Regions from separate parts of the Serratia sp. GW822-FHT06D09 genome, predicted to be linked through region 3. Evidence: predicted binding sites of a transcription regulator. Region 3 holds the regulator's gene; each other region holds the start of a gene.
What was found. Region 3 encodes PhoB, which activates phosphate uptake and scavenging genes when phosphate is short. Its sites were predicted from a motif close to CTGTCATAAAACTGNCNNAT; they were not measured.
Positions count from the first base shown of each region.

Region 1 (2,205 bases), on a different contig from region 3:
GCGGCATCCCCTCTGATGCCCTGTTTGATTTCGAAGGGCTGAGCATCGCCACTCATCAGGCGATCACCGAACAGGCGAAAAGCGCTTTTCAGTACGGTCTGACCGAAGGCAGCCCGGTGCTGCGTGAACGCATCTGCGAGCTGTGTGCCGAACGCGGCGTCACCGCCACCGCCGATGAAGTGATGGTCACGGCCGGCTCCCAACAGGCGCTGGATCTGGTGATGCGCGCCATTGTGAACCCGGGCGACGTGTTCGTGGTGGAACGTCCGACCTACCTGGCGGCGTTGCAGACGCTGGAACTGGCGGAAGCCAACATCATGTCGGTATCGTCCGACAGCGATGGCATGGTGGTCGAAGAACTGGCCGAGCTGTTGAAAACGCAGCGCATCAAGGGCGTGTATGTGGTGCCGAACTTCGGCAACCCAAGCGGCATTACCCTGAGCGCCCCGCGTCGCGAACTGTTGGTCAAGCTGGCGGCCGAGCACAATTTCCTGATCATCGAGGATGATCCGTACGGCGAACTGCGTTTTACCGACGAGCGTAACGCGACGCTGCACCAGGTTTCGCAGCAGGTGCTGGGCCATACCGATAACATTATCTATACCTCGACCTTCTCCAAGATCCTGGCTCCGGGGTTGCGTCTGGGCTGGGCTATCCTGCCGCCGTTTTTGCTGCATAAAGTGGCAATCATCAAGCAGGCGGCGGATCTGCATGCCAGCGCATTGTCGCAGAGCATCGTAGAGTGTTACCTGGGGCTGGATCGCCTGCCGGCGCAGATCGAAAAGATCCGCGCGGCTTACAAACAAAAGGGTGAGATCCTGGCCGGGCTGGTGGAAAAAGAGCTGGGTGACCATATCAGCTTCGATATGCCGAAAGGCGGCATGTTCCTGTGGGCGCGTTTCCGTCAGCCGTTCAACGCCACCGAATGGCTGAAAACCACCCTGCAGCAGGGCGTGGTGTTTGTGCCGGGAGAATACTTCTTCTCAGACAATCCGGACCGTTCTACCTTCCGCCTGTCGTTCGCCACCGCCACTGAACAGCAAATGCAGGAAGCGGTTGCCCGCCTGCGCCGTTCACTGTGATCTTCACGGCGGCGGGGATCTTTCCCCGTCGCCGACATCAAACCGCAATCTGCACTTCACTCTTCCGTCATATGGCTGTCATCTAACGGTTATTTTTCTGTCATCCGAGCATGGCATGTTAGCTTCCGAACAAAAAACTGATTCTTTTCGCTCACGCGCTTATTGCCCCAATAGATTTCACGTAGCAGCAAGGCGGTGACCGCCAGAATCCTCAGGAGTTTACATAGGTAAATGACTGAGGTGATAGAGGGAAACCAACACGGCTGCGGCGTGAAAGATGCAGGGGATACACCAGCTTTTTCAGGAGTTAGGCATGCTCACCTACGCTATTCGCAAAACCACGCTGTGCGTCGCGTTGACCCTGGCGGTCAGCACTCAGGCACTGGCGGCGACCGAGATCCCGTTCTGGCATTCGATGGAGGGTGAACTGGGTAAAGAAGTGGATTCCCTGGCGGACCGCTTTAACCAGTCGCACACCGACGTCAAAATTGTTCCGGTTTATAAAGGCAACTACGAACAAAGTCTGGCGGCGGGCATCGCGGCCTATCGCTCCGGTAAAGCGCCGGCGATCCTGCAGGTGTATGAAGTGGGTACGGCCACCATGATGGCCAGCAAGGCGATCAAGCCGGTGTACGAAGTGTTTAAAGACGCGGGCATCAGCTTTGACGAATCGGTATTCGTGCCTACGGTGTCCGGTTACTACACCGACAACAAAAGTGGACACCTGCTGTCGCAGCCGTTCAACAGCTCCACCCCGGTGCTGTATTACAACAAAGATGCCTTCAAGAAAGCCGGTTTGAACCCAGACCAGCCGCCAAAAACCTGGCAGGAGCTGGCGGCGGACACCGCCAAACTGCGTGAAGCTGGCATGAAATGCGGCTATGCCAGCGGCTGGCAGGGCTGGATCCAACTGGAGAACTTCAGTGCCTGGCACGGCGTGCCATTCGCCACGGAGAACAATGGCTTTGGTGGCGCGAGCGCCAAGCTGGAGTTCAACAAGCCGTTGCAGGTCAAGCATATCCAACTGCTGGAAGAGATGAACAAAAAAGGTGACTTCACCTATTTCGGCCGTAAAGACGAATCCACCGAGAAGTTCTACAGCGGTGACTGTGCGATTACCACC
Region 1 covers NZ_JBXALO010000007.1:270,698-272,902, forward strand. Annotated here, with positions in the region: gene AC1RKG_RS18150 (aminotransferase-like domain-containing protein) at 1-1,082, shown strand, start outside; gene ugpB (sn-glycerol-3-phosphate ABC transporter substrate-binding protein UgpB) at 1,396-2,205, shown strand, end outside.
Region 1: the regulator PhoB is predicted to act here: its motif matches at 1,147-1,166, upstream of ugpB (sn-glycerol-3-phosphate ABC transporter substrate-binding protein UgpB).

Region 2 (2,205 bases), on a different contig from region 3:
CACGGGCATCGAGCATATTGGCGGCGGTCAAACGGAAAGGATCGACAGTGCCGTCCGGCACGCGCACGGCACCGATGAGCGCCGGATTAGCCGCCGGCTCCAGCCGCAACGCCAACTGCGGATCAATAGCTTCAGCGTTGATACCGGCGCTGTGGCAGGAGACAATAAACTGCTGTTGGTAAGCCAGCGAATCCTGCGGCAGGGTGATAAACAGCCCGTCGGTTCGCTCGATACAGTGATGCGCAATGCGTTTGAGGATACGGTTCTCTTCTATGCATTCGCGCGCCGATTCGCCGTCGGTTACCGCATAACGCGCACCGCTGTGCAGCAGACCGTGGTTGCGCCCGGTCGCGCCGGTGGCGATATCATGACGCTCCAGCAGTATGCAACGCAGTCCGCGGCGTGCGCAGTCACGAGCAATGCCCGCGCCGGTCGCGCCGCCGCCAATGATGATCACATCCGTTTCGTTTTCTGCTGAATGGCTGCTCATGACGCTCCCTCTGGATCCGTGGTTATTGCCCTATTGGGCCACAGTCATTGGGGTCTTTGTTTGATAAGGAACAATAACGAACTTAAAACGAAAGTAAAATGTCCACAAAAAACCACGAATGTGATCACAATCACGATTTTTAGGCGTTTTTCTATTTCATAACGTTAACGAATCGCTCAAAATCCGCCGGTGTTTCATAAAAGTGTAACATTTGCGCCATTCATCACAGCGACACCAGGCGGTTTTGACTAGGATGACGCTCGTTATGGAACAAAAAAACACCACATTCGATATCCGCTCAATCATCAAATGAACGTAAAAGATCATATTGATGTGATAACTAGATAAAGCCATCGGAGGCGCTCATGTTGAGTATTTTTAAGCCGGCAGCACACATTTCACGTGTGCCGGTCGACAAAGTCGACCCGCTGTACCGTAAATTGCGCTGGCAAATATTTATGGGGATTTTCTTCGGTTATGCCGCCTACTACCTGGTGCGCAAGAACTTCACCCTGGCCATGCCTTACCTGATTGACCAGGGCTTCAGCCGCGGTGACCTCGGTTTCGCGCTGTCCGGTATTTCCATCGCCTACGGTTTCTCCAAATTTATCATGGGGTCGGTTTCTGACCGCTCCAACCCTCGCGTGTTCCTGCCCGCAGGCCTGATTTTGGCTGCTGCGGTCATGCTGTTCATGGGCTTCGTTCCATGGGCGACATCGAGCATCGCGGTCATGTTCGTGCTGCTGTTCCTGTGCGGTTGGTTCCAGGGCATGGGCTGGCCGCCTTGTGGCCGTACCATGGTGCACTGGTGGTCGCAGAAAGAGCGTGGCGGTATCGTTTCGGTCTGGAACTGCGCCCATAACGTGGGTGGCGGCCTGCCACCGCTGCTGTTCTTGCTGGGTATGGCCTGGTTCAACGACTGGCACGCGGCGCTGTACATGCCGGCCTTCGGTGCCATTCTGGTAGCCCTGATCGCCTTTGCCCTGATGCGCGACACCCCGCAATCCTGCGGCCTGCCGCCGATTGAAGAATACAAAAACGATTATCCGGACGACTACACCGACAAAGCGGAAGAAGAGCTGACGGCCAAGCAGATCTTCATGCAGTACATCCTGCCGAACAAACTGCTGTGGTACATCGCCGTAGCCAACGTGTTCGTTTATCTGCTGCGTTACGGCATTCTGGACTGGTCACCGACCTACCTGAAAGAAGTGAAACACTTCGCGCTGGACAAGTCTTCCTGGGCTTACTTCCTGTACGAGTATGCCGGTATTCCGGGCACCCTGCTGTGCGGCTGGATGTCGGACAAGGTGTTCAAGGGTAACCGCGGCGCTACCGGCGTGTTCTTCATGACGCTGGTGACCATTGCCACCGTTGTTTACTGGCTGAACCCGGTCGGTAATCCTGGCATCGATATGGCCTGTATGATCACCATCGGCTTCCTGATTTACGGCCCGGTCATGCTGATCGGCCTGCACGCACTGGAACTGGCACCGAAGAAAGCCGCCGGCACCGCCGCAGGCTTCACCGGTCTGTTCGGTTACCTGGGCGGCTCTGTTGCAGCCAGCGCCATCGTCGGCTACACCGTTGACTACTTCGGTTGGGACGGCGGCTTTATGGTGATGATTGGCGGTAGCATCGGCGCGGTAGTGCTGCTGTTGCTGACCATGATGAGCGAGAAAAAACACCACGCGGAAATCGCTGCCAACAAACGC
Region 2 covers NZ_JBXALO010000007.1:231,939-234,143, reverse strand. Annotated here, with positions in the region: gene glpA (anaerobic glycerol-3-phosphate dehydrogenase subunit A) at 1-490, opposite strand, end outside; gene glpT (glycerol-3-phosphate transporter) at 856-2,205, shown strand, end outside.
Region 2: the regulator PhoB is predicted to act here: its motif matches at 682-701, upstream of glpT (glycerol-3-phosphate transporter).

Region 3 (2,205 bases):
CGCGATGAATATGCCCCAGCGCGATGTAATCGGCCGGCGGGAACGCCTGTGCGGGGAAGGCATCCAGCGTACCAATATAGATGTCGCGCACCGAGTCGGACGTGGTGACGCCGACGGTGGTCAGATGGCCGGTAGCGACGATGGGCAGCGGCAAGCCCAGCGCATCACGGCGCGCACAGGCGGCCTGGTACAGGGTGTGATAGTGGTCGGCGATAGACTCTTGCAGCGCCTGCTGTTTTTGCACCCCGGACTCACCGGCGCGGCTGGTGAGCAGATCGCGCGGGCGCAGAAAAGGAATGGCGCACAATACCGCACCCGGTTGGCCGTCGCGTTGATTCAGCACCAGCACCTGTTGTTCGATTTCGCTCTGCGCATTGGCGATCACGGTGGTATTCAGGCAGGAAAGTAATTCACGCGATTCATTTAAGGTGGCCACGGAGTCGTGATTGCCGCCCAACACCACCAACTGGCAGCCGGTACGCTGCAGTTCCACCACGAAGCGGTTATACAGCTCGCGGGCGTAGCTTGGCGGCGAGCCGGTATCGAACAGATCCCCGGCGACGATCAGCGCATCCACCTGGTGTTGTTCGATCTGTTCGATCAGCCAGCGCAGAAATGCCTGATGCTCGGCGGCGCGGCTTTTGGTGAAAAAGTACTGGCCAAGATGCCAGTCAGAGGTGTGGATCAGGCGCATGACACTCCCGGGGCGATAGGGTAATGGCGGTGATTATAAAGGGCGTTGCGGCGGCTGTCGTGACGCAATCATTATGACAACTGAATGATTTTTCTTTGACGTTGGAAATAATCGCTATGCTTACTGCCTATAACAGCCCGCTTTTTTCATAAAAGTGTCACAAAACTGACGCATAATGGCGCCCGCAATCAACTGTGATCGCTAACACATTGGCAGGATTGACGATGGCAAGACGCATACTGGTGGTGGAAGACGAAGCGCCGATCCGTGAGATGGTGTGCTTTGTGTTGGAACAGAATGGTTACCAACCGTTGGAAGCTGAGGATTATGACAGCGCCGTGACGCGCCTGTCTGAGCCGTTCCCTGATTTAGTGTTGCTCGACTGGATGTTACCCGGGGGATCCGGCATTCAGTTTATTAAACATATGAAGCGTGAAGCGCTAACCCGCGATATTCCGGTGATGATGTTGACCGCGCGCGGTGAAGAAGAAGACCGGGTGCGCGGCCTGGAAGTCGGGGCGGATGATTACATCACCAAACCCTTCTCACCGAAGGAACTGGTGGCGCGCATCAAGGCGGTAATGCGCCGTATTTCACCGATGGCGGTGGAAGAAGTGATTGAAATGCAAGGGCTGAGCCTGGACCCTTCCTCACACCGCGTGATGGCTAACGAACAAGCGCTGGATATGGGGCCGACCGAGTTCAAGCTGTTGCACTTCTTTATGACCCATCCTGAACGCGTTTATAGCCGTGAGCAGTTGCTTAATCACGTCTGGGGCACTAACGTTTATGTGGAAGACCGCACCGTTGACGTGCACATCCGTCGGCTCCGTAAGGCGTTAGAGACCAGTGGTCATGACAAAATGGTTCAAACCGTTCGGGGCACCGGCTACCGATTCTCAACGCGCTACTGATCGCGCCGCGCTGGAGAATATGCCGTGTTAGAACGTCTATCCTGGAAGAGGCTGGCCCTGGAGCTGGCCCTTTTCTGCCTGCCTGCCTTACTGTTGGGGCTGATTTTCGGTTATCTGCCCTGGCTGCTGCTGGCCTCCGTGCTGGCGGCGTTGGTATGGAATTTCTACAATCAACTCAAACTTTCCCACTGGCTGTGGGTTGACCGCAGCATGACGCCGCCGCCTGGCCGCTGGAGCTGGGAACCGCTGTTTTACGGCTTGTATCAGATGCAGCAACGGAACCGTCGTCGGCGTCGTGAGCTGGCGCTGTTGATCAAACGCTTCCGTAGCGGAGCGGAATCGCTGCCCGATGCGGTAGTGATGACTACCGTCGAAGGCAATATCTTTTGGTGCAACGGGCTGGCGCAGCATTTGCTGGGTTTCCGCTGGCCGGAAGACAATGGCCAGCACATTCTCAACCTGTTGCGTTATCCGGAGTTCAGTCACTATCTGCAACAGCAGGAGTTCTCCCGCCCTTTGACGCTGCAACTGAATAACGAGCATTACGTCGAGTTTCGTGTGATGCCCTACTCCGAAGGGCAATTATTGATGGTAGCC
Region 3 covers NZ_JBXALO010000005.1:285,131-287,335, reverse strand. Annotated here, with positions in the region: gene sbcD (exonuclease subunit SbcD) at 1-694, opposite strand, end outside; gene phoB (phosphate response regulator transcription factor PhoB) at 919-1,608, shown strand; gene phoR (phosphate regulon sensor histidine kinase PhoR) at 1,633-2,205, shown strand, end outside.

Region 4 (2,205 bases), on a different contig from region 3:
CTCGATAACTTCGTTCGGCAGCGTGGCGTAATCCAGGTCGTTAGCCTGCTTGGCGCCGGTTTTATACGCCCAGTCAAAGAACTTCAGAACTTCGGTGCCCTGAGCCGGGTTTTTCTGCTCTTTGTGCACCAGGATGAAGGTGGTGGAGGTGATTGGCCAGGCGTTGTCACCTTTCTGGTTAGTCAGGTCCTGGGCGAAGGTTTTGCTCCAGTCAACGCCTTTAGCGGCGGCGCTGAAGCTCTCTTCTGTTGGGCTAACCGCTTTGCCGTCGGCAGAAATCAGCTTGGTGTAGGCCAGGTTGTTTTGTTTGGCATACGCGTATTCAACGTAACCGATGGAGCCTGGCAGACGCTGTACGAATGCGGCGATGCCGTCATTGCCCTTGCCGCCCAGACCGGTTGGCCAGTTAACGGTAGAACCTGCACCGATTTTCTCTTTCCACTGCGCGTTGGCTTTAGACAGATAGCTGGTGAACACGAAAGAGGTGCCTGAACCGTCCGCGCGACGAACAACCGCAATGTTCTGATCCGGCAGCTTGACGCCTGGGTTCAGCTTGGTGATCGCCGGGTCGTTCCATTTTTTCACGTTGCCCAGGTAGATATCACCCAGGGTTTTCCCATCCAGGGTCAGCTCACCGGATTTGATGCCCGGGATGTTAACGGCCAGCACCACGCCACCGATCACGGTAGGGAACTGGAACAGGCCATCGGCCGCCAGCTTGTCATCACTCAAAGGTGCATCGGAGGCACCAAAGTCAACGGTATTGGCGACGATTTGCTTCACGCCACCAGAAGAGCCGATGCCCTGATAGTTAACTTTGTTGCCGGTTTCTTTCTGATAAGAATCTGCCCACTTGGCATAAACCGGAGCGGGGAATGTCGCACCTGCACCGGTCAGGCTAGCAGCAGCGAACGCGGACACGGCGGTCAGGGAGAAAGTCGCTGCCACAATACTGGCGACGGTGGTACGCATCAGTTTCATAATCCCTCCTAATGGGATATTCAAAAATCGACTTTGAGTCGTTTTCATCAGAGTAAGTATTGCTGCAGGAGGGAAAATAGGACAGTTTGGTGACAGTAAAATGTACGAAATATGACAGTTATATTACAGTGAGAGCACGGATGTGATTACTCTATAAAAATCAAACCATTAAACATAAAACCACTCAGTAATTAATCAATAAAAAAACCCTTTCCATCGCCGCTATCCGTTTGAATATGACAACTTTTATCTCCGCTGTAGCACTCTTGTCATATTTGATCCCGTTATGAAAAAAGCCGGCACAGTGGCCGGCTTTTAGAGATTAACAGCAGCGGATTACTCTACGGTGACAGACTTAGCCAGGTTACGCGGCTGGTCAACATCGGTACCTTTGATCAACGCCACATGGTAAGACAGCAGCTGCAACGGCACGGTGTAGAAGATAGGGGCCACGATTTCTTCTACGTGCGGCAATGGAATGATGGTCATCCCTTCGCTGCTGACGAAACCGGCATCCTGATCGGCGAACACGTACAGCTGGCCACCGCGCGCGCGAACTTCTTCGATGTTGGATTTCAGTTTTTCCAACAGTTCGTTGTTCGGCGCCACCACGATCACCGGCATATCGGCATCGATCAACGCCAGCGGGCCGTGCTTCAATTCACCGGCCGCATAGGCTTCCGCGTGAATGTAGGAGATCTCTTTCAGCTTCAGCGCACCCTCCATGGCAATCGGGTACTGATCGCCACGGCCGAGGAACAGCGCGTGGTGCTTGTCGGAGAAGCCCTCCGCCAGCGCTTCAATGCTTTTGTCCAGCGACAGCATCTGTTCGATACGCGCCGGCAACGCCTGCAGGCCGTGTACGATTTCATGCTCAACGCTTTCCGCCATGCCTTTCAGACGGCCCAAACGCGCCACCAGCATCAACAACACCGCCAACTGGGTGGTGAAGGCCTTGGTAGAGGCCACGCCAATTTCGGTCCCGGCCTTGGTCATCAGCGCCAAATCGGATTCACGCACCAGCGAAGAACCGGCCACGTTACACACCGCCAACGAACCGAGGTAGCCCAATTCCTTCGACAGGCGCAGCGCCGCCAGGGTATCGGCGGTTTCGCCGGACTGTGACAGCGTGATGATCAGGCTGCCCGGACGCACGGCAGATTTGCGGTAACGGAATTCAGACGCGATCTCGACGTCGCAAGGCACACCGGCCAGAGATTCGAA
Region 4 covers NZ_JBXALO010000007.1:29,156-31,360, reverse strand. Annotated here, with positions in the region: gene pstS (phosphate ABC transporter substrate-binding protein PstS) at 1-981, opposite strand, end outside; gene glmS (glutamine--fructose-6-phosphate transaminase (isomerizing)) at 1,318-2,205, opposite strand, start outside.
Region 4: the regulator PhoB is predicted to act here: its motif matches at 1,058-1,077, upstream of pstS (phosphate ABC transporter substrate-binding protein PstS).